3 regions of the Effusibacillus dendaii genome follow, and region 3 is predicted to be linked to each of the others. Evidence: riboswitches for the same ligand, from Rfam matches in the RefSeq annotation. Region 3 holds a riboswitch; each other region holds the start of a gene.
The links. A riboswitch is a leader RNA that binds a small molecule or an ion and turns the genes downstream of it on or off. The one in region 3 is predicted to bind S-adenosylmethionine.

Region 1 (7,875 bases), 610 kb from region 3:
ACTCCGATTGCTATCCTGGCCATCGGGCTGATCGTTCTTCATGTGGCTGGGGCTTTTCTTTACGGTTTTACGTTTGATTTCTATTACCTTAGCGGATTTCTTGCTTTATTGGTTCTTCTGCCTGTTCCAATATCCGGGTTGTTCAGATATCGAAGAATGGACCGAAAATGGCATTTGCGATTCGGATTGGCTTTTGCAGTTCTATTTCTGATTCATGCGTTTCTGTAACTTCAGTTTCCCGAAACTGAAGTTGATGTTTTCCTCGTTAATGACTTCATATATTCAATTACTTACTCACTCAGATTGGAAGTACAATTCGGACAACGCGTCGCTTTCAAAGGAATCTCACTGATGCAAAACTGACATTGTTTGGTGGTAGGGGCCTCTTCCTCTCTGCGGTGAAAACGGTTGATCTGGCGAACCGCCAGAAAGATGATGAACGAAACAATCAGAAAATCAAGCACGTTATTGAGGAACTGTCCATAGTTGAGGGTCGGGGCACCAGCTGCTTTGGCCTCTGCCAAACTAGCATAATGCCTGTCAGATAAATTGATATACAGATTGCCGAAATCGACTTTTGCCAGCAGTAAGCCGATCGGCGGCATGATGATGTCGTTGACCAGCGATGTGACGATTTTTCCGAAAGCGCCGCCAATGATGACCCCGATCGCCAGATCCAACACGTTTCCCTGTACGGCGAACTTCTTGAATTCTCTGAACATCGCAATCATCTCCCAAGATTTCTTTGCAGTGGATTTTCATCAAAAGTAGCATATGCATGCGAAATGGACAACCACGGTGAGCGGTGCATGCAGAATGTCTGGGGCTTCCGATCTGTCTTGACGTTTTGTGCGGCAGCGTGTTACACTCGTTTCAAGATTTTCTGAACGAAATAGGTGAACTCTTATCTAGAGTGGCGGAGGGACTGGCCCGATGAAGCCCGGCAACCGGAATCGTACGGAACGGATCGTTTCGATTCTTGGTGCCAATTCCTGCAGAATCATTGGTATTCTGGCAGATAAGAGGTGGTGCGACAATAAAGCCCCCTCTTGCGGAGGGCTTTTTTTATTGTTAATTGTTTTTTTATTACGGACTATGACAGTTGCATTCTAGAGGGAAGGCGAGGTGATCGCATGGCCGTTCAACTTGAAGAAGTCGCCCGAAGGGAATTCCAGTTGCCGGATATGATGTTGCAAAGCGGACAATGGTTGCGCAATGCTGTTCTGGTTTACGAAACATTCGGAACGCTGAATGAGCAAAAGGATAACGCGATTCTGGTTTGTCATGCGCTGACAGGGGATTCTCATGCGGGCAGCACGAGCGGCAACCCTGGCTGGTGGGATGGTTTGATTGGTCCTGGCAAAGCGCTTGATACAGACCGTTACTTCATGATTTGCGCTAACGTGCTGGGGGGGTGTTCCGGTTCCAGCGGACCCGCCTCAGTGAATCCGGCAGACGGGAAGCCTTATGGCATGCGATTTCCCGTTGTTACCATACGGGATATGGTGCAGGCACAGTATTATCTCGTCAAAAGTTTTGGCATCGACCGCTTGTTTTCAGTAATTGGCGGTTCCATGGGCGGCATGCAGGTTTACGAATGGGCGGTCAGTTATCCGCAGATGATGGAAACCTATATTCCGATTGCGACATGCACCCGTTTTTCCTCGATGGGCATTGCCTTCAACAATGTGATGAAGCAGGCAATTCTAAACGATCCGGATTGGCATAACGGCGATTATTACGGTCGCTCGTTTCCCGAAAAAGGGTTGAATTTGGCCCGCCGTTTAGGCATGATTACGTACCGCAGCTTCGAGTTATATGAGGAACGGTTTGGGTTGTCGATGGTGTCGAGCGACGATCCGTATGCGATGGAGTCTCAGTTTCAAGTGGAACAATATTTGAGTTATCAGGGGTCGAAGCTGGTCAAACGGTTTGATGCCAATTCGTACTTGTATCTGCTCAAGTCGATGGATCTGCATGATATTTCACGTGGCCGCGCTCCCTACGAATCGGTTTTGGAACAGATCGAAGCGAAATCTTTAATGATAGGCATTGATTCGGACTTTTTGTTTCCGGCTAGCGAGATGGTTGGAACATACGAATTGCTGAAAGCAAAAGAGAAATCGGTCGAATACCGGGAAATCCGTTCTGTATACGGACATGATGGATTTTTAATTGAATTTGAGATTATGAATGAATGGGTCGGAGGGTTTTTGGAAAAAAACAGATAACAAACGATGCGGGCGATAAGCCCGCATATATTTTTGCTATTTTGCCCAATTTAGGAAAGACCGCTGAATATGTCTGTGAAGGCTGTTTTTTGCTGAAAAACAATTGTTACATTCTTGACACATCTGTAAATAAGTGCGAATATTTTCTTGTGTATTTGATTGGTAAGGATTGTTTATAGATAAAAGGGGGCACATGTTAGCAGAGAAGAACAGTCTTGTCAGCATGGTGAAAATTTTAAGGAAAGCAGATTACAAGTGGAATTTCGGAGGGAGGACCAGAACTCAGTGGTACAACAACAAAAAGATTTTTGGTTCCGAAGGTTGCATTCGTTATTGGGCGTGTTGCCAGTAGGCCTTTTTTTGCTTTTTCACTTATTTACGAACGCAAAAGCCAGAGGCGGGGCGGATCATTATAACCAAGCGGTGGCAGATATTGCCGGGATCCCGTTTCTGCCTGTGGTAGAAACGATCTTTATTTTTCTGCCGCTCCTGTATCATGGCGTTTATGGGATGTTTATCGCGTTTACTTCCGGATACAATGTCGGTCAGTTTTCTTGGTTCCGCAACCAGATGTTTGTTTGGCAGCGTATTACAGGCGTTATCACGTTTATTTTTGTTGTTTATCATTTGTGGACAACCCGTTTCAGCGGAAATGCTCCCAGCTTCGATATGGTGGCAACGCTTGTCAACAGTCCGTTCACATTCTGGTTTATGATCATTGGGGTTGTAGCGGCCGCTTTCCATTTTGCAAACGGCCTCTGGAGTTTCCTGATTCACTGGGGTTTGACAGTAGGTCCCCGCTCGCAGCGCGTATCGGCGTATGTTATGAGCGGTATTTGGGTGGTAATTTCATTCCTTGGAGTTAGCGCTTTGGTTGCGTTTAAATATCCTGGAGCGTAAAGGAGGGGCAGAACAATGAGTCAACGAGTTATAGTTGTGGGCGGCGGCTTGTCCGGTTTGATGACAACCATCAAAATTGCGGAAGAAGGCGTGCCTGTTGATCTTTTTTCACTAGTTCCCGTTAAACGTTCGCACTCCGCTTGCGCGCAAGGCGGTATTAACGGAGCGGTCAATACAAAAGGGGAAGGAGACTCCCCGTGGGAACATTTTGACGACACGGTTTACGGCGGTGACTTTTTGGCAAACCAGCCGCCTGTTCTGGCAATGTGTGAAGCGGCTCCCGGCATTATTCACCTGTTGGACCGGATGGGCGTTATGTTTAACCGTACACCGGAAGGATTGTTGGACTTCCGCCGCTTTGGGGGCACAAAACACCACAGAACGGCGTTTGCCGGTGCGACAACTGGCCAGCAATTGCTGTACGCGCTGGATGAGCAGGTTCGTCGCTTTGAGGCGGCCGGACTGGTTCAAAAATATGAGGGCTGGGAATTCCTGTCGATGGTACAGGACGAGGAAGGAACTTGTCGAGGTATTGTAGCGCAGGATTTGCGTTCAATGGAAATTCACAGTTTTGTCGGTGATGCGGTGGTTTTGGCAACGGGTGGACCTGGTTTGATTTTTGGTCGTACCACAAACTCGATCATCAACACCGGTACGGCTGCCAGCGCTGTGTATCAGCAGGGCGTCAAGTACGCAAACGGAGAGTTTATTCAAATCCATCCGACTGCCATTCCGGGCGACGACAAGCTGCGTTTGATGTCCGAATCCGCTCGTGGCGAAGGCGGACGCGTATGGACGTATAAAGACGGTAAACCATGGTACTTCTTGGAAGAAAAATATCCGGCTTACGGAAACCTGGTTCCGCGGGATATTGCGACTCGTGAAATTTTCCACGTTTGTGTGGACATGGGACTTGGCATAAATGGCGAGAACATGGTGTATCTGGACGTTTCTCATATTCCGAAAGAAGTGTTGAACGTCAAATTGGGCGGTATCCTTGAAATTTATGAAAAATTTGTCGGGGAAGATCCGCGCAAAGTTCCGATGCGCATATTCCCGGCCGTTCACTATTCGATGGGCGGTTTGTGGGTTGACTACGATCAGCACACGAATGTGGAAGGATTGTTTGCAGTCGGCGAATGCGATTATTCGCAGCACGGAGCAAACCGTCTGGGTGCAAACTCGCTATTGTCCGCCATCTATAGCGGCATGGTGGCTGGACCGAATGTAGTTCATTATATTAAGGGCATGAAAAAAGCTTCCGGCGACGTAGCGCAGCACCTGTTTGAAACAGAGCGCAAGAAACGCGAAGAACAGTATGAAAACATTCTCAAAATGGACGGCAATGAAAACCCGTACCAGATTCACCGCGAATTGGGCCAATGGATGACTGACAACGTTACGGTGGTCCGCCACAACGACCGGTTGAAAAAGACGGACGAAAAGATTCTCGAGTTGATGGAGCGCTACAAGCGGATCGGCATGGCAGACACGTCCCGTTGGGAAAACCAGATGGCGCCGTTTACCCGCCAATTGTGGAACATGCTTCAGTTGGCCCGCGTGATCACGATTGGCGCATTGAACCGTAATGAGTCCCGCGGTGCTCATTACAAGCCGGAATTCCCGAAGCGGGATGATGCAAACTGGCTGAAAACGACAATTGCGAAATATAGTCCGGACGGCCCGGTTTTTGAATATGAAGATGTTGATGTTTCTCTGATTCCACCGCGGGAGCGCAACTACAGCGTGGATAAGGAGGAGAGCAAATCATGAGCGAACAAAAAATGGTTCACGTTATTATTGAGCGGCAAGACTCGAATGATTCCGTTTCTTATACGGAAGAGTTTAAAATTCCGCAGCGTCCCGGCATGAACGTGATTGCCCTGTTGATGGAAATTCAACGGAATCCGGTCAACGCGCAAGGCAAAAAGACCGCCCCGGTTGCATGGGAATGCAACTGCTTAGAAGAAATTTGCGGCGCTTGCATGATGGTCATCAACGGCAAACCGCGCCAGGCTTGCTCCGCGTTGGTTGACCAGTTGGAGCAGCCGATTCGTTTAAAACCGGCTCGCACGTTCCCGGTCGTTCGTGACTTGGTAATTGACCGGTCCCGCATGTTCGAGGCGTTAAAACGTGTCAAGGCTTGGGTTCCGATCGACGGAACGTATGATCTGGGGCCTGGTCCCCGCATGGCGGAACGGGATCGTCAATGGGCGTATGAACTGTCCAAATGCTTTACTTGCGGTGCATGTGTTGAGGCGTGTCCGAACGTAAACGACAGAACTTCGTTTATTGGCCCGTTTGCGATCTCGCAAGCCCGTCTTTTCAACGAGCATCCGACCGGTGCCATGCATTCGCATGAGCGTCTGGAAGCGCTGATGGGAGAAGGCGGCATTCATGAGTGCGGCAACTCGCAAAACTGTGTGCAGGTTTGTCCGAAAAATATCCCGCTGACTACCTCAATCGCGGCGATGAACGGACAGGTTAACCGTTATGCACTGACCAGTTGGCTGCGGAAATAGCTTTACACGTGCGAAAATAAACTTTACACCTTCTGTTTAGACCTTCTGCTTCGTGAACGGGTGCTGCCCGGTTCACTCCGGCAGAAGGTCTTTTACAGTTGGATTTGATTCAAATAAAGCGATGAATGAGATTTTCTTAAAATTGTTGATGCCTGACTGCACCAACAAATGCAACTTGACATAGTATAATTTGACTGTATCCCTTGACCTTGTCAATCATGACCCGAGCAAGGAGGGATCGAAGAAGTGTCTGTGGGAAAGGACGCACGTGGCAAATCACTTCTCACCAACCGTGAACGAGAGGTATTCGAGTTGTTGGTACAAGACAAGACGACCAAAGAAATTGCGGAAGTCCTTTTTATCAGCGAGAAGACCGTTCGAAATCATATCAGCAATGTTATGAAAAAGCTAAATGTAAAAGGACGGTCGCAGGCCGTGGTGGAATTGGTGCGGCTGGAGGAAATAAAGATTTAACTACCTGGTTATGCCCTACTGACGAGTAGGGTCTTTTACTTTTTTCAGCCAGTTTGTCTATTCAGGTGTATACTAGAAGCGACCGATTCCCTCGGTCAGAAAGGATGATTTCGGTGTCAAGCTACAAGCCGATCGGTTTGTTCGATTCGGGGGTCGGGGGACTCACGGTGGTGAAGGAAATGTTTCGGCAATTGCCGCAGGAAAATTTGGTGTATGTGGGCGATAATGCCCGCTGTCCATACGGAAATCGCCCGCCCGAACAAGTGCGGCAATTTACGTTTCAAATTATGGATTTTCTTATGCAACAGGATGTCAAAATGATCATCATTGCCTGCAATACAGCAACCGCTGCCGCTCTTACACAGGCCTCACAACACTATCCAATCCCCGTGCTGGGCGTCATAACACCGGGCAGCCGGGCTGCCATCAGCGCGACGCGAACGGGCCGGATTGGGGTTATTGGTACGGAAGTCACCGTTCAAACCGGAGCGTATGCCAGAGAGATTCACCGCATCAATCCGCGCTTGCAGGTGATCAGCCAAGCCTGTGGTCCGTTCGTACAGCTTGTGGAAGACAACGATCTGGATTCGCCGCAGGCGGAACAAATTGTGGAGCAATATTTGGCGCCTCTTAAGGAAGAAATGATGGACGTGCTGATTCTCGGATGTACACACTATCCGATTTTAAGTAAATTGATTCAAAAAGTGGCTGGGAAGGATGTGCAGCTCATTTCATCTGCCGAAGAAACGGCGCGGGAAGCTTCCTTGCTATTGGCCGACCGCAATCTGTTAAATGACAATAACTTATCGCCCGTTCACAAATTCTACACTACGGGAGATCAGCAGCATTTTACGGAAGTGGCGGAAAAATGGTTACAGCAGCCGATCGCCCTGCAGCATTTAACCTTGCCGTAATTTGTCCATGAAAACAAGCATACTTCGTCCACCCCGCCGTATACATAGAGTAGAAAACAGGTGGAGGAGGACGTAGTCATGCGCCATCATAAAAAATTGTTGGCTGGTGTTTTAGTGCTTGGTCTGGCCGGAACGACGGGATGTGGAATGTTGAACAAAACGTCAAGTCCGGTCTCCCCCCGGCCGCCGAAAGGAGATCAAGCGGCGCAACCTGCAACAGAGATGTATGCGGTCAATCTCTATTTTGCGGATGAAAAAGGATTTGTTGTGCCTTTGCGGGTAAACATTCCGAAGGTGGAGGGGATTGCTAACCAAGCCCTGACATATTTGACGCCTGAAAAATCGGGCGGATTGCTAACCGGAACTGGCCTGCATGCCTTGATCCCCTCAGGTGCCAAAATGTCGGTCAACATCAAAGATAATCTGGCGGTGGTCGATTTCAGCCAAGAAGTGCTGAAGATGAAAGATGCCAAAGCGGAACAGCAGCTTGTCGATTCGGTCGTCTGGACATTGACTGAATTCCCCAGCATCAAACAGGTGCAGATTAAAGTAAATGGCAATGTGATCCCGGCTCTGCCGACCAGCGGGACTCCGATTGGTCAACCGTTAAGCCGCGCAAATGGAATTAACCTGCAAGTGGCGCCAAACATCAATCCGGCGGAAACCACAAAACTCACCCTCTATTATCAAGGAACCAACAGCGCGGGGAATTTCAATTATCTGGTGCCCGTCACCCGCATAATTGGCAAAACCAATGAAGATTTGATTAAAACTACGATTGCGGAGCTGGCTGCCGGTCCAAAGGTTCAAGGGTTATCACCGACCGTTTCGCCT
Region 2 (7,875 bases), 950 kb from region 3:
AGTTTTATCAGACAACACCACAATGTCGGCCGACTTATATCCTCTTTTGGCTGACAGCGCATCGACTTCCGGTTTAAACAACGCAAGAATTTCTGATTTCTGTTCGTCCGTCAGCGCGTACTCTTCCTTGAGATTGCCCTGCAGCCGGGAAATATCCCATTTTTCATAGATAATGCCTTGCTCTTCCAGATAGGCCTCGACTGCATCCGGATTTTCAATTCTTTCATTTGTTTCGTGAAAACGAATTTGTGCCATACGATTTTCCTCCCCAGAATATGAATTTATTTAATAGATAATTTACAGCGCAGTCGCAATTGGCGGAACCGCCAGCGGCAACGAACCGTTTCTTGTTACCGATACCCACAAAAACTGATAGTGAAACAAAAACTCAAGAGCTTCCACATGACGTTTCGCTTCAAACGGAGTTCGCCCCCATGCGTAAATGCCATGTTTGCGGATCAGCACACCAGGAACCCGTGGGTCCAATCGGTTACCAATTTCATCTGCCAATCTGGGAATGTCCGCAAAGTTCTCAATGATTGGAACTTCGATAACGGCCCCCTCTTCCCATATACCCAGGCCCTTGATAAGCTCCATCTGGGACAACGTAACGTTCCCTTCGTGGAAGTACAGCTCTGAAATCAGGTTGTTATATACCGTGTGTACATGCAGTACTGATCCTGCGTCTGTTAACTGATAGATTTTCGAGTGAATAAGGGTCTCGGCAGACGGGCGCAGCCGGGTTGGTTCGATCGGTTTGCACTCCTGATCAACCGCCAAAATATCGTCCAGTTGCAAACTTTCCTTATCTTTGCCGCTCGCGGTCACACCGAAAACCAACGGATCGTCGCTCAGTTTAATCGACAGATTGCCCGCCGTCGCCGGCAGCCACCCTTTTTGCGTAAAATTGTCCGCAATCTCTTTTAATTGCCTCGCAATTTGAATCCGGTCTTCCTGATAGAATTGATAGTCTGTCATGCGGACACCCCCAATTGCAACAATCGTTCAATGCATGCTTTAACGTCCCCAAAATCGGTAAACGGCGCAAGCGTGAGTCCTTCTTCTCTGCACCTGTCCAGCAAAAAGGAACGTGCAATCACAAAATCGGCCTGTCTCGCCGCTTTCAGATCGGTGATACTGTCCCCAATCACAAGGCGTGTAAATCGATCGGCCGGATACTTTCGCATAACCGAAGGTTTACACATCCCGCAACCCCCGTCACATTTGTCGTCACAATCATGCGGCCACAAAATGCGAATCGTCTCATCCGAAAAGTCTGCTTGATTGCAGTAGATTTGCGAGATTTGGTAAGGTGCCAAAATCGGCTCCACAAAAAAATCGATGCCGCCGCTTGTCACCAACAGTTCCACATTATTTCCACGGCAATATTCGACAAACTCGCCAAATCCTTCACGGATTCTTGCCGTCTGTTTTGCATATGCAACCAGTTCATCCCGCTGGCCGGAGGGAATCATGGAAAACAGTCTGCCAACCCCTTCCTGCACCGAAATTCGTTGCGATAAAATATCGTCCTTCGTTAATTCCCATCCATCCGGTGCAAACCGCTCCATTACGGAAATGATCATATCTCGTTCGGTAATCGTCCCGTCAAAGTCACAAAAAACGACCATTTGCTTGCTAAAAATCTGATTGCCATCTCCCAATTTACTTGCCTCCCCACAACTGGAGTGCCTTCGCCAGTTCATCACTTTCGGTTGCTGCTTCAGCAAGTGTTCGGCCTTTTAGGACCGCTTCAATCGCTGCCACAAACGCCCGCCCGCCGGCTGCCGATCCGTCCGGATGCCCGTGAATGCCGCCACCCGCGTTGACGATTTGATCATTTCCGAGATCCTCATACAGCTGCGGCACCAACGCAGGATGAATCCCTGCGGAAGGGACAGGGAACGACCGTTTGAGGGCAAACGCATCCATGCGCAATTCGTCTGCAATCGCCAACGTCTCTGTGCGTTCCATGGCAACCGAACCATAGGCGGAAGGATACAGCACAAAATCAGCCCCTGCCATTCGCATCAGTTTCCCCAGCAGAACGCTGGCTCGTATACCGTACTGTGGCGCTGGATACACAGCACCCGACAAGGCGGGATGCGCCATGATCGGAACTGTAACGGCCGGATCTCCCGCCAATCTGTGCAACACATCATATCCATATGCCAACACATTCAACAGAAGGGCACTGGCGCCTGCCTCAACAGCCCGTTTCGCTTTTTCCACGATTTCCGTAACCGGTCCGGTCAAATTGGCCGCATACAACACCTTTTTGCCCGTAACAGAGTAAGCCCTTTCCGCCTCTTTCGCACACGCTTCGATTCGTCGCTCAAACGGGGCATACGTATCATCAAAGAAAATTTCATCATCTTTCACAAGATCAACGCCGCCGATCGCCTGCTGATAAAACAGTTCCGCCAATGTTTTCGTCTCGTAGCCGATGCACGATTTGAAAATCGACATTAACAGCGGCCGGTCATATACACCTAACCGCTGCCGGATTCCTTCGATGCCGTATTTCGGTCCCGGAAACTGTTTTACAAACGATTCCGGAAACTGCAGATCGACCAGCTTGATCATCCCGTCCATCGACAGCTTGCCGAATACAGTAGTCAACAACGCGGGAATTTCAGCCGTAAAGTTGCATACCGGGTACCCGATTTGCAAAATCGCCTTTCGATTCCCCGCCTCGTCTTCCCCCAGCTCTTCGACAGATACCACCTGCCCGAGGTGTTTTTTCATCTGTTCTTGCCGTTCAGCAGGCAGATCCGTCCAGGAACCGACTGTAAGTCCCACCGCAATCCCCTGCGCTTTTTTATAAAAATCGCCCGCCTGCTGGTGCACCAGATAAGAAGCCATTACATAATCGTCAGACACCCAATCCCCCATAACAACCTCCCCTTTCTGGCAAACTGATAAAGCATTCGCCGCTCCGCACCCTAAAGAAAACTTGGCTTTCGCCAAGCCTTTGGTGTAGGCGAAAGCCTCGTTGTCTTGCGCATGGATGCGCTGATGCCGACGTTGCGACGACCATGGATGGTCTGGTGTCGACGATGCAACATGGACGTTGCGTTTTCGTCGACCGACACGGATGTCGCGCTTATAGTCGGCCTTCCTCTATACTATCGCACGCTTCAAAGTTATACTTTCCGACAGTGAAACAAAAACGCCTCTATCCTTTGAAAAGAGGCGTATCGCTAGTCGTTATCGCGCCTCTCATCTCTCAGAACCAAACGATTCTGCAGGAGTTAGCACCGTGGACACCCTGTCTAACGGAATTCCAGTTGCTGCCGATCCGTCGCCAAAATATGTCCGGTTGCCGGGCTTCATCGGGCCAGTCCCTCAGCCTGCTCGTGATAAGAGTTTTTTATTTTAATTTTAAATGTACAATAGAAAACGGCAGGAATCAATATACGATCTTCCCCAACCGCTCAACAGCTTCCCGCAGGCGTTCTTCCGAATCCAAAAGTCCTACGCGCACATATCCCTCGCCGCTTTTGCCAAATCCAATACCGGGGGCTACCACCACATACGCCCGTTCCAGTGCCAGATCGGCAAATTCGATCGAACTCATGCCATTCGGAATCGGAATCCAGGTAAAGAAAGAACCTTTCGGCTCTATCACGTCCCAACCGAGCTCGCGCAGTCCGCCGATAAATACATTACGCCGACGCTGATACACGTTCACCAATTCTCTTACACAGTCCTGCGAAGAACGCAATGCCGTGATCGATGCCCGCTGGATGGCCGGAAACAAAGACACAAAGTAATGGTCCTGGATCAGATTGAGCAACGAGATAATCTCTTTATTGCCAACTGCAAAGCCTACCCGCCAGCCGGCCATATTGTATGTTTTGGACATCGTGTAAAATTCGACCCCAACTTCTTTTGCACCCGGCGCCTGCAGGAACGACACCGGTTTCAAACCGTCAAAGCCGATCGCCCCGTACGCATAATCGTGTGCCACTACAATCTGGTGTTTCTCCGCCAACGCCACCGTTTCCTGAAAAAACGATTCCGGTGCGGTTGCAGACGTGGGGTTGCTCGGATAGTTTAAAAACATCAATTTTGCCCGCCGCAGCACATCGTCCGGCAGACTGGAATAATCGGGCAGAAAATCGTTTTCCCGCAAAAGCGGCATCATCACCATTTCACCGCCGCTCATCGCCACGCCTGACCAATAATCCGGGTAACCGGGATCGGGAACCAGACATACGTCGCCTTTGTTTAACAAACATTGACTAATCTCAACCAAGCCGACTTTTCCGCCAAACAAGATAGCCACTTCTGTCTCCGGTTCAAGCGAAACGTCGCATTCCATTCTATACCAGTCGGCAACTGCCTCTTTCAGTTCGAGCAGCCCGGAAAACGGCGAATAGCGGTGCGTTTTTGGATCGAGTACCGCTTCCCGCATGGATTCCACAATATGGGCAGGTGTCGGCAAATCAGGATTGCCCTGCCCCAGATTAATCACGTCATAACCCTCTGCTACATAGGAAGCCGCTTTTCGCGTCAATTTCGAAAAGAACTGTTCCGGCAGCCGTTTCAGCCGTTCCGCTGGCTGTACCAACATTTGCACCCCATCCTTCCACAAACCGTCCAAGATCCAAATCTTAAATCATAAAACTCAAAACCGCAACTTTCTCCTTCGAATCGCAATCGACTGAACAATTCCAATCAACATGAAGTTAGTTAGCAGGGAAGTCCCCCCATAGGAAACAAACGGCAGCGTAATCCCGGTCGCAGGCATCAGCGCCAGGTTCATACCGATATTCTCGAAAATCTGGAATCCAAACATCCCCATCGCGCCGACAATAATATAGGTGCCAAACGAATCGGTCGCCGTACTGGCAATCTTCATCATCCGCTGCAGGAGAATAAAGAATAGAATAATTAAAGTCGAGGTCCCGATGAATCCAAAATCCTCCCCGATCGCCGAAAAAATCATATCGGTTTGCTGTTCCGGCACGAATGCTCCCTGCGTTTGCGACCCCGCCAGCAAACCTCTGCCAGGCAGCCCGCCATTGCCGATCGCAATAATCGCCTGATAAACTTGATATCCCCAGTCACCCGCCGATTTCGGATCGATGACCACCACAAACCGTGCCTTTTGATACTCTTTCAGCGGCAGCAAATGAACAAATTTTAAATAATAGGGTTGAAAAATGGTAATCGCCGAAAAATAGGCGGCAACCAGCGCCCCGCCCAGACCTCCAAAAACCCATAACCATTTGCGTTTCAACACCAGAATCATCATCGCGCAATAAAGCCCGATCATGACCAGTCCTTGTCCCAAATCTGGTTCTACCATAATGAGCAAGAACGGCAGCAGCCAAATAGCGGTAATTCGGACAAAATTTCTCCACGTAAGCGATTCTTCCCTTTCGTTCATCTTTGACATATAGGAAGCCATTCCAATAATCGCGACCAACTTTGCAAGCTCAGATGGCTGAAGCTGAAAACCAGGCAATTGAATCCAGCTCTTCTGTCCGTTAATCGCTGGAAAAAACAGCACCGCTACCAACAGAACCATTGTAACCCCGTAACAGATCCAGGAAAACCGACTGTTATCAAAAATCCGATAATCGGTCAATACGAGAGCAAAGAAGATCGCAAAACCTAGCGCTTGCCAAATGATTTGCTTTTTATAGTAATCTTCCAACCCGGATCGGGGAATTGTCGCCGAATAAACTGCCAGGAAGCTGATGACTGATATCGCGATCAGGACCAATAGCATAATAAAGTCAAAATCTCTCGCATGTCGCTTCAACCAGTCAAAACTGACCACAATCTCACCTGCTTTCCCAATTCATCCCTATCGCTCTATGACACATATGACACTATTATATACGAATCGACATCCATTTTGTTGTGGGGGATTTTTGAAAAAATACCGTTTCCAAACGGCAGATTGTCCTTTACTTTACCAGCGCTTTTTTGAGAAAATTCGATTGGAACTGTGTCAGGGGGATACATATGTTTGTATTGGATTTCGAAAATGAGCGCATGATCTTCAAAAATCCGCAAGAAATATGGGTTGCCAATACGTTGGAAGAAGTCATTCCTTGTTTGAATCAAGTTCAGGAAGCCATTAACCAGGGTTTTTATGCAGTGGGCTATATTGCCTACGAGGCAGCGCCGGCATTTGATCCAAAACTTACTGTAAAAAATGGAAACCGGATTCCTTTGCTTTGGTTCGGCTTGTTCAAGGAACCGTCAGCAGACGAATTTTCGATTACTGACAAAGAATTCACGCTTTCCGAGTGGGTGCCTTCAATAGGTGAAAAGGAGTATATCCAACATATTGCCGCCATCAAAAATGCGATTTCCAACGGTGAAACCTACCAAGTTAACTACACGATCAGGCTTCGCTCCCGGTTTACAGGATCGGATGTTGCTTTTTACAGCCATTTGCGCAAATTTCAACAGGGAAACTATTCCGCCTATCTCAATCTTGGGCGTTACCGGATTCTCTCGGCTTCACCCGAACTTTTCTTTAAAGTGGAAAACGGAAACATCAAGGTAAAGCCGATGAAGGGAACCTCGAAACGCGGGAGATGGTTGGAAGAGGATCAAACCCAGGCGGAATGGCTTGCCAAATCCGAAAAAAACCGGGCAGAAAATGTCATGATTGCGGATTTGCTCAGGAGTGATTTGGGGAAGATTGCGGAAACAGGCACCGTTTCAGTAAGTGAACTGTTTGCGATAGAAAAATACCCGACGGTGTTTCAGATGGTTTCCCAAATCGAAGGAAAGCTGCGGCAGGATGTTTCAATTACAGACATTTTTAAATCTCTTTTTCCATGCGGCTCTATCACAGGAGCGCCAAAAGCCAAAACAATGGAATGGATCGCCGAACTGGAAGATTGTCCGCGGGATATTTATTGCGGAACGATTGGACTGATAAAACCGAGTGGAGAGATGATTTTCAACGTCGCCATCCGGACAGTGCTGCTGGATATGCAAACGGGACTTGCGGAATTCGGTGCAGGCGGCGGCGTAACATGGGATTCGACCGCTGACGGCGAATATGAAGAAGCCATTCTGAAAACCGCTCTGCTAAAAGAACCACAGACGGAGTTTGAGCTGCTCGAGACAATGAAATTAAACAACGACCGCTATTTTTTGTTACATCACCATCTCAACCGCCTGCAAAAATCGGCTGCATACTTTGGAATTCCTATTGATGAAAAAGAAGTGTTGGATGCATTGCGGCAGCATGCCGATTTGCATCAGGGTGAGACTCGCCGTGTTCGCCTGTTGGTTTCCAACAACGGCGGAACACATATAGAAAGCGTTCCGTTAAGCGAATCTCCTGCCTATTCTTTGCCAATTCGAATCGCCAAAGATCCTGTTTCCAGATTCAACCGCTTTTTGTGTCACAAGACGACTTTCCGGACGCTTTATGACAGACACCGGACAGAAAACCCGGGCGTTTTTGACATTCTTTTGTGGAACGAGGAAGGGGAAATCACAGAATTTACCTTTGGCAACGTCGTTTTGGAAATTGGCGGTAAAAAGTTAACTCCTCGTCTTGAAAGCGGGCTTCTGGCTGGAACATTTCGCCAATATTTGATCGAGAATGGGAAAATTGCCGAACAAGTCTTAAAGCTTGAAGACTTAAAACTTGCGGAACGAATCTGGTTTATCAATAGTGTCAGAGAATGGGTGCCCGTTTATATAGTGAAATAAAACCGTTGAATCGCTTTACTCTGAAAGGGGATCTCTGCTTTGTGTCGAATTAGTTTGGGACAGAAGTTTTTTGCTTGGAGGGATATGGATGAATTTACCACGTCATCGCCCAGACTTCGTGATCCTGATCGTCACCCTCCTGCTTGTCAGCATCGGCCTGCTAAGCATCTACAGCGC
Region 3 (7,875 bases):
ATTGGGTAAATGGCAGTAAAGCAACCAGCAGTATAATGAACGGAACCGACCTGACAATATTGGCCAAGGTCCCAAGCAACAAATTGATGAACCGGTTTTCAAAAAACAAGCCTTTATCGGTCACGAACAGAAGTATTCCCAGCGGAATTCCGATAACGATCGAGATGAAAAGCGATACTCCCACCATATACATCGTGTCATTAAACGCTTTCATCAGGTCGGGCAGGAGTTCAATCACTTTATTTAAGGACATCCGCGATCACCTCCAATTCAGAAGTTCTTTCCCGTAGGAGACCGAGTGCTTTATCCACTTCTTGTGAATCACCGCTCAACTCCATAATGAATATGCCAAGCGGCACATTTTGAATATATTCGATTTTTCCGTGCAGAATATTTCCTTTTACCTTGCAGGATTGTAGAACGTCAGACACAATGCTCTCTTCCGCAATTTCGCCTTTAAATTGTATTTTCACCAGAATTCCGTGCGGATTCCGATGCTGTAAAACCTCACTGGGTAACTCAAAATGCAGAACCGTCTCGATAAACTCTCTTGTAAGAGATTGCTTCGGATTCGCAAAAATATCGTAGACATTGCCCACTTCGATAATGTCTCCTTCTTTCATGACAGCCACCCGATGGCAGATTTCTTTGATGACTTCCATCTCGTGGGTGATCAAAACGATCGTTAATCCGAGTTTTTCATTGATTTCTTTTAACAAGGCGAGTATCGATTTGGTAGTCTTCGGATCAAGAGCGGAGGTCGCTTCATCACAAAGCAAAACATGCGGGTCATTTGCCAATGCCCTTGCAATCCCCACTCTTTGTTTTTGGCCTCCGCTGAGTTGACTGGGATATTGGTCTGCCTTATCGGCTAACCCTACCAATGCAAGCAGCTCCGGCACCCGTTTTTCAATAAAGTCCTTTGACTTGTTGGCAGCTTTTAAGGCAAAAGCAACGTTTTGAAAAACGGTTCGACTGCTGTTCAGGTTAAAGTGTTGAAAAATCATGCCTATCTTTTGACGTGCTTGACGCAGTTCTTGCGTGTTTAATGTCGTCAAATCCACATCATTCAACCGCACAACTCCTGTTGTGGGTCGTTCCAACAGATTCATGCAACGTAGCAGGGAACTTTTTCCCGCCCCACTGTATCCTACAATCCCGAAAATTTCTCCCGGTTCGATCTTTAGACTTACATGGTTAACAGCAATCACTTTTCCACGTTTTGTTTGGTACTCTTTATATAAATCTACCAGTTCAATCATGGCCATACCCCCAAAATGAAAAATGCCTTTTCAACAACGAAAAGGCATGGACACGTTCTGCGATGCCTTATCTGCCAGGATCCTATCCTGCTGGAGTTAGCACCTTACCGAAAACCGGTAGGTTGCTGGACGTCATAGGGCCAGTCCCTCGGTCAGCTCTTGATAAGGATATATTAGGTTGTTTAATTTGTTAGACAAACTAATAATTATATTATTCGACAAGATTTTGCATGTCAACAGGCGGAACGGAGAATTTGTCACATTTCACGGGAAGCCGTTAAAGGTTAAGCCGTTTTTCGCGGTCTACTCGTGTATAAGTTCTGTGTAAACAACGGAATTACACGCTTGAGTTAACTGGTCTGTATACTGCCCTATCCGTTTGGAAACGGCGTTCTTATTGAATCGTTCGCCTCACTTTGCATGAAAAGAACCAACAGATTCGCATGTACGAGAAACTCGCGTTCAAAGCTGGCTCTAAACGGCAGGCTGTTTGATTCTGCTGATCCGTTGATTTTCTTTGTAAAATGCCAGAAGATCTTGCCAAAATTCACGTCTTCTGTGTCAAATAAACAACGGTAGGCCTCCGACAGGTTTTTGTATGCGGCTTCATAATCCTTCTTCTTATAACGCTCCAACGCTTTCATAAGAAAATCGGCGTGCGTATTCAGACCACGCATAATGTTATCCTTGGACTGAGGGTTTCGGGACAGGAAGAAATCAAACAGTTCCTTTTGATACTGTATAAAACGAGGTTCCACCATCTTCTTCCAGTCCTGATCGTTGCGGTCTATGTTTTTGATCGCATCTACACATAGATCAATCTGTTCGCCCCAGATTTTCTGAAACTCTTTCTTGGCATTTTGCCCATAAATCAAACCAACGGCGGATGCAAGAGAACTTGCGTTCTGCTTAAGCGCGTGGATGTCAGCCTCCAAATCTGCAGACTTCGCATGTTTTTTCATCAAATCAATCGTTAGATCAAGATGTTCCAGAAACAAATATGTAACCGAGATTTGGGCCTCCTCATCTCCCGTATTAAGTTTTACATCTTGCTTGACTTCCACCAGAGCTCCCTCTGCCGAGACATATCCAGCAGGAATGCTTGTCGTTAAAAAAGATGCCATGCTGACCGACAACAGTTTCATTTTCCAATACATCGTATCCCACTTCCCTTCATTATTTAATCTTGATTAAGGTTTAACGTCCAATTGCTCATATGCTGGCAAAGTGGGCATCATGCAATCTTTGTGGAATGGATATGACGCCCACTCACTGGTCTCCCCGCCTCTTGCGGAAAACATAACGGTACTCGGCCAGAGAGTAAATAAAGGACAGAACGCTCATGGTGTTCATGAAATGCGACAAACCAATCCCATAAAGATTCGGAGCTGCTCGTAAGGGGATAGATGAACTTGCAGCTAAAGCAATACTCACTACTTGTGCAATGGTTCCCCGCTCTACATGATTTCTGTTTTCATGAATTGCCCGCTTAAAACCGTTCAAACGGTGTCCGGCAGTTCTTCTGACTGGTCGCTTGGCCATGAATAGAATCACATGTCTTTTGGCTAAGGCCTTCACACAAACACCTCCTATGTGTTATCGAAATAGGTTTATGTGCGTTCGATATTGTCCTACCACAAAAAACGGATCCCCAGATGTGGAGATCCGTCGTAGTCCGAACACTGTGTTTGGTTTTCACTAATCGTTAATATCCGGCACTATAATTATTCCAGCCGTATGATCGCATATTGGTCTTCCTTGACTCGCAAGTATCCAAGTTCAATCAGTTCCCGTAAATTGCTTCTGACCTTGAATAATGGCAATTTCATTTTTGTCGAGATTTCTGCACTTGTTGCTGGTTTCTCTTGGATTACGCTTAAATAAGCGTTTATTTCAGATTGTGTCAGTGAACTTTCCGATTTTCCGCAGGCCATACAACCGCTCTCCTAGATTTTCAAATCTTTTTTCGCCAAATACCAATCAATCACTTCCAGACTTTCATCGTTCACCCGTTCTTCCGCCAATTGTTGCGAAGCGGGCGGCGGAACGAGAACTTTATCTCCGGGCACCCAATTCGCGGGAGTGGAGACTTTATGATTGGCGGTTGTTTGCAGTGCTTTCACCAATCTGAGGATTTCCTCCATGTTTCGACCTGTTGACAATGGGTAGTAGATGATGGCACGAATGATTTGACTTTCATCAATCACAAAGACGGCTCTGTTTGTCTCGGTTGAACTTTCTCCCGGATGGATCATGCCGTATTTCATCGCAACATTTTTGTTCAAGTCGGCAATAACAGGGAATTCAATTTTGGTTCCTTGCGTTTGCTCAATATTGCGGACCCAGGCAATATGTGAAGAAACACTGTCCACACTGATTCCCAACAGCTCACAGTTCAATTCTCGCAGTTGGGGATATATTTCTTGGAAAGCTACAAATTCGGTCGTACACACCGGTGTAAAATCTGCCGGATGAGAGAACAGGATTAACCAGGAACCCTTATAATCCTCCAATTTGATCGTTCCTTGTGTTGTAACAGCCTCAAATTGAGGAGCTGGATCTCCAATTCGCGGCAAGCTGGGTAAAACTTGGACGTTTTCGTTTGACAATCTAAACTCCTCCTTTAAGGTATACTGGCCGCTCAATCTAGGAACAAAGTCGCCTAGTCGCCTATTTATTCTTTAAAAATGTCGTTCCAATCCCAGTACGTTTACTACCAGTATAGTAACAAACGAACGGCGAGCTGTATGTGAGACAAATTACATTCCGGTCAATAACCGGTTGGCCAATTTGACAGCAATCGCTTGCTTTTCACCCCGTTTGCACAAGAATACTCAAGGGCACGGCAAACAAATTTGCGCGTATCCTGCGGGTCTATCAGATCGTCAATCAAATGCTTTCCGGCCGCCCAGTGCCTCCGGCGATATAGCGATTTGCCCAACTTCGCCGATTTTGCAAGGTTCATCTTTTTCATTTAGGATGGCCGCTTCCACCAATGAAGATGGCGCTCCCATATACCCTTTTTTAAAATCGGTCTTGCCATCGCGGACAGGCATGCCATAATTGCTTGCGATCTCCATGATTTCCCGTCGGGAATACCCCTTGTACAGGTCATCCGGCGTTCCTTCCGTTTCATCCAGTTCATGGATTAAACCTGAGAATCCGGCTCCGGATTCCGTTTGACCAAAACCGACAGTGACAAAATCAATGCCGAATCTTTTGGCCACCTGATAGTGATATTCGGGGAGCGGCTGCATGTGGACTTTATTTAATGAGTTTCTTCGATCGTCCGGTTTTTCCGCTTTCAAAAGCCAGGGGATCATGACATCCAGCAGTGTGGCGACAGGCGAGCCGCTTTTATGGATTCTGTCCCCAAAATGATGCAGGCTGAATTTATCCCATGCGGCAACCGAGCACCCTACAAAAGCTTCCCGTGCAATATTAAAAAATGCCCCGCCGACATGATAAAGCGGAAGGTCGTTGTAAATGACATCTTCTCTGTTCAGCAGCTTTCTCTTAAATGTGTAGCCATTGATCCAACGAAACGGCTGCGCCACACCTTTGGAGGGACCTGTGGTGCCTGACGTATAAATAATATTGGCTGTATCCCCAAAGTTTAACTCCACGCTCAAATTGTCCGATTTACCCTTCTTTACCTGTTCAAACGATACTTCGGCAAATTGTTGATCCAGCTTGCTGTCCGCCAGTTCAGGCTGAAAATCATGGTCTGTCAGCTGCGGATCGTGGACCACGACGGTTACGCTTTCGGGCAATAGACAGCCCCTGCCTTCCAGATCGCAAACAATGATAATGTGGCGATCAACGAGTTTCGCAAAAAAAACGGATATTCTGTCCCCTTTTTGAATGCCCAAGTCCTGCAAACTATGCGCTATGCGGTTCGTCAGCCGGTTAAACTCTCTATAGGGGTGAAAAGCCGATTTTCCTCACCGTAAAAAAAGAAGGGGCTGTCGCCGGCTGTGTCAGCCCATTTTTCCAGATATCGGGTGACTACTTCTTCCTTTGCGATTTCCGACACGCACTCATTCCCTCTTCTGTTTAGAACAGTTTCTTCAGTTCTTCTTTTTTGACCTTTCCTGTCGTGGTCAAAGGAAACTCACTTATAATCCGGATTTCCGGCACTTTGTACGTCGCCATATTTTGTCTGCACCAAGCATCCAGGTCCGCTTCTGATAAGAGAGCTCCCTCACAGAGCTTAATGAATGCAACAGGCACTTCTCCTTTTTCTGCGTCCGGTCGTCCTACCACGGCGCTCCCCTCAATCGCAGGATGGCGTCCCAGCAGGGTTTCGATTTCGGAAGGAAACACACTCATGCCGCGCACTTTCAGCATTTCCTTTTTCCGGCCAAGAAAATGAAGAAATCCTTGTTCATCGAGCACGCCAATGTCCCCTGTGTAAAACCACCCGTTTTGAAGCGATTGTTGACTCGCTTCCGGTTTGTTCCAATACGACTTGAGCAGTGACGGCGTACGAATCACAATTTCTCCTTTTTCTCCTAAAGGAAGCAGTTCCCGCGTGGCAAAATCGACGATTTTAAATTCAGTTCCCGGCATGGGCAATCCGCAAAAAACAGGTTCACTTAAAAGGTCCATGTTATTCTCCTGAAATCCATTGGTAAACGTATCCATCGTGTGCGTTTCCGTCATTCCGTAAGCACCTTCACGTATGACACACTGAGCACCGGCAATCTCTTGCCAACGCCGCCGGTAGCTCACATTCATTTTTTTGATAAAACTCATCGCAAGGACAGTTTTAAGACTGGTCAGATCATATTCCGGAACCCGTGGATGCTCCATAAGTTCCACCAGATTATCGACAACTCCGCCGGTATTGGTGACTTTGTAAAGATCGATCGCGGTAAGAACCGCTTCCGCGTCCCATCTTGTCAGCAATATGCATGTATTCCCTGTAAAGACCGGCGCGATCAGCCCGCTGTTTTCGCCTGCAATCCAAAAAATAGGCACATAGATCAGGCTGATGTCGCCCGGTTTAGATTCAATGGTGTAAGTTGCACTGGTGGCAGCCGTATAGATCATATCCCGCTGCGTGTGCTCGCAGCCCTTTGGCATCCCTGTCGTGCCGCCGGTGTAGTTAAAAGCCACTACATCGTCCAAGCCTACATCCATGTTCGGATAATCCGCCTTTTGCAGAAGAAGTGTCTCCATAAAGGGAACGGTTCCCGTAAGATCCACATTTGCATCCGTCATCGTTTTGTGAACAGGAATCGTCGGATTTTGCGGCAAAAAATCGGAGAACCGCGTCACAAGCACCGTATGTACGGGCGTTTGATCCACGACAGATTGGACCAGCGGCACAAACTGATCCAATGTGACAATCACACGGGCGCCACTGTCACTGAGTTCATAAATAAGTTCCAGTTCTTTAAACATGGGATTAACCGGAACATGGACACAGCCCAGTTTCAAAATTCCGTAAAACGCGATATGAAACTGCGGGCAATTCGGCAGGAAAACAGCCACCCTATCCCCTTTTGTAAGCCCCAAATCGGCAAGACAGGAAGAAAACCGGCTGCTGAGATCATCCAGTTCGCGAAAACTCACTTCCCGCCCGTAATAGATCAAAACCGGATGATCGGGCTGCCTTTCTGCCCATCTTTGCAGATAGGTTGTCAGCGGAACTTCGCCAAAAGGATAGTTCGGTTCCGACGGCAAATGATTGGGCCACTGCTGTTTCCAAAGAGTTCGCAGGGTTTCCAGATACATTTCTTCTTGCATACTCTCACCTCATAACAATTTTATTCATAAAGAAAACAGGCGATTTGACGATCCTCCGCCACAGTAAGAGGCGTCGGTTCTTCCGTTTTGCAGCGCTCCATGGCCGTTGGACAGCGGGTATGAAACCGGCACCCTTTTGGCGGATTGGAGGGGCTTGGAAGATCCCCGCTTAAAACGATCCGCTCCCGTTCGCGGCGACTCGGATCCGGTTCCGGGACAGCAGAAAGAAGAGCTTTCGTATAGGGATGCAGAGGATTGGAAAAAAGAGAATCTCCCTCAGCCTGCTCGACGATTTTCCCCAGATACATGACAGCAATCTTGTGGCTGACATATTTAACGGCTTGCAGTCCATGTGAGATAAACAAATACGAAATTCCCAGATCCTGTTGGATATCCGTGAGAAGATTAAGGATTTGCGCCTGAATCGATACATCAAGCGCCGATATCGGTTCATCACAGACAATCAGTTTTGGAGAGAGGGCTAACGCTCTGGCAATCCCGATCCGCTGACGCTGACCTCCCGAAAATTCATCAGGATAGCGGCTTGCATGATAGGAGGCAAGTCCGACCCGCTCCAGGAGTTCATCCACCCGTTTATCCCGTTCCGCCCTGCTTCCCCAATTTTGCAGCAAAAGCGGTTCCGCAACGATTTGCCGAATGACCATGCGGGGGTTGAGGGATGCATACGGATCCTGGAACACCATTTGCAAATTTTTGCCCGCATTACGCCGGATTGTCTTTTCCGCAATCGATTGGCCCTGAAAGAAAATCTCTCCGTCTGTCGGTGCCAACAGGCCTACAATCATCCTGCCTGTCGTAGATTTTCCGCAGCCCGACTCGCCGACAAGCCCCAGCGTTT

Region 1: it holds a riboswitch for S-adenosylmethionine, as region 3 does, so the genes downstream of both, metX (homoserine O-acetyltransferase MetX) here and skT53_RS02650 (methionine ABC transporter ATP-binding protein) in region 3, are expected to answer to the same signal.
Region 2: it holds a riboswitch for S-adenosylmethionine, as region 3 does, so the genes downstream of both, skT53_RS07865 (2,3-diketo-5-methylthiopentyl-1-phosphate enolase) here and skT53_RS02650 (methionine ABC transporter ATP-binding protein) in region 3, are expected to answer to the same signal.

Annotation. Positions count from the first base shown of each region.
Region 1 is NZ_AP023366.1:3,347,695-3,355,569, forward strand. Features, by position in the region: gene skT53_RS17765 (hypothetical protein) at 1-228, shown strand, start outside; gene mscL (large conductance mechanosensitive channel protein MscL) at 291-722, opposite strand; SAM riboswitch class I at 902-1,025, shown strand; gene metX (homoserine O-acetyltransferase MetX) at 1,134-2,231, shown strand; gene skT53_RS17780 (succinate dehydrogenase cytochrome b558 subunit) at 2,517-3,131, shown strand; gene sdhA (succinate dehydrogenase flavoprotein subunit) at 3,147-4,904, shown strand; gene sdhB (succinate dehydrogenase iron-sulfur subunit) at 4,901-5,653, shown strand; gene skT53_RS17795 (helix-turn-helix domain-containing protein) at 5,900-6,127, shown strand; gene racE (glutamate racemase) at 6,241-7,041, shown strand; gene skT53_RS17805 (GerMN domain-containing protein) at 7,120-7,875, shown strand, end outside.
Region 2 is NZ_AP023366.1:1,446,096-1,453,970, forward strand. Features, by position in the region: gene skT53_RS07850 (1,2-dihydroxy-3-keto-5-methylthiopentene dioxygenase) at 1-255, opposite strand, end outside; gene skT53_RS07855 (methylthioribulose 1-phosphate dehydratase) at 298-978, opposite strand; gene skT53_RS07860 (2-hydroxy-3-keto-5-methylthiopentenyl-1-phosphate phosphatase) at 975-1,631, opposite strand; gene skT53_RS07865 (2,3-diketo-5-methylthiopentyl-1-phosphate enolase) at 1,666-2,895, opposite strand; SAM riboswitch class I at 3,220-3,369, opposite strand; gene skT53_RS07870 (pyridoxal phosphate-dependent aminotransferase) at 3,413-4,579, opposite strand; gene skT53_RS07875 (FtsW/RodA/SpoVE family cell cycle protein) at 4,634-5,794, opposite strand; gene pabB (aminodeoxychorismate synthase component I) at 5,983-7,698, shown strand; gene ftsW (putative lipid II flippase FtsW) at 7,787-7,875, shown strand, end outside.
Region 3 is NZ_AP023366.1:499,456-507,330, reverse strand. Features, by position in the region: gene skT53_RS02655 (methionine ABC transporter permease) at 1-253, opposite strand, end outside; gene skT53_RS02650 (methionine ABC transporter ATP-binding protein) at 240-1,262, opposite strand; SAM riboswitch class I at 1,327-1,431, opposite strand; gene skT53_RS02645 (hypothetical protein) at 1,634-2,419, opposite strand; gene skT53_RS02640 (hypothetical protein) at 2,532-2,840, opposite strand; gene skT53_RS02635 (helix-turn-helix domain-containing protein) at 2,987-3,196, opposite strand; gene skT53_RS02630 (peroxiredoxin) at 3,209-3,871, opposite strand; gene skT53_RS02625 (AMP-binding protein) at 4,148-5,035, opposite strand; gene skT53_RS18755 (hypothetical protein) at 5,164-5,298, opposite strand; gene skT53_RS02620 (AMP-binding protein) at 5,319-7,016, opposite strand; gene skT53_RS02615 (ABC transporter ATP-binding protein) at 7,037-7,875, opposite strand, start outside.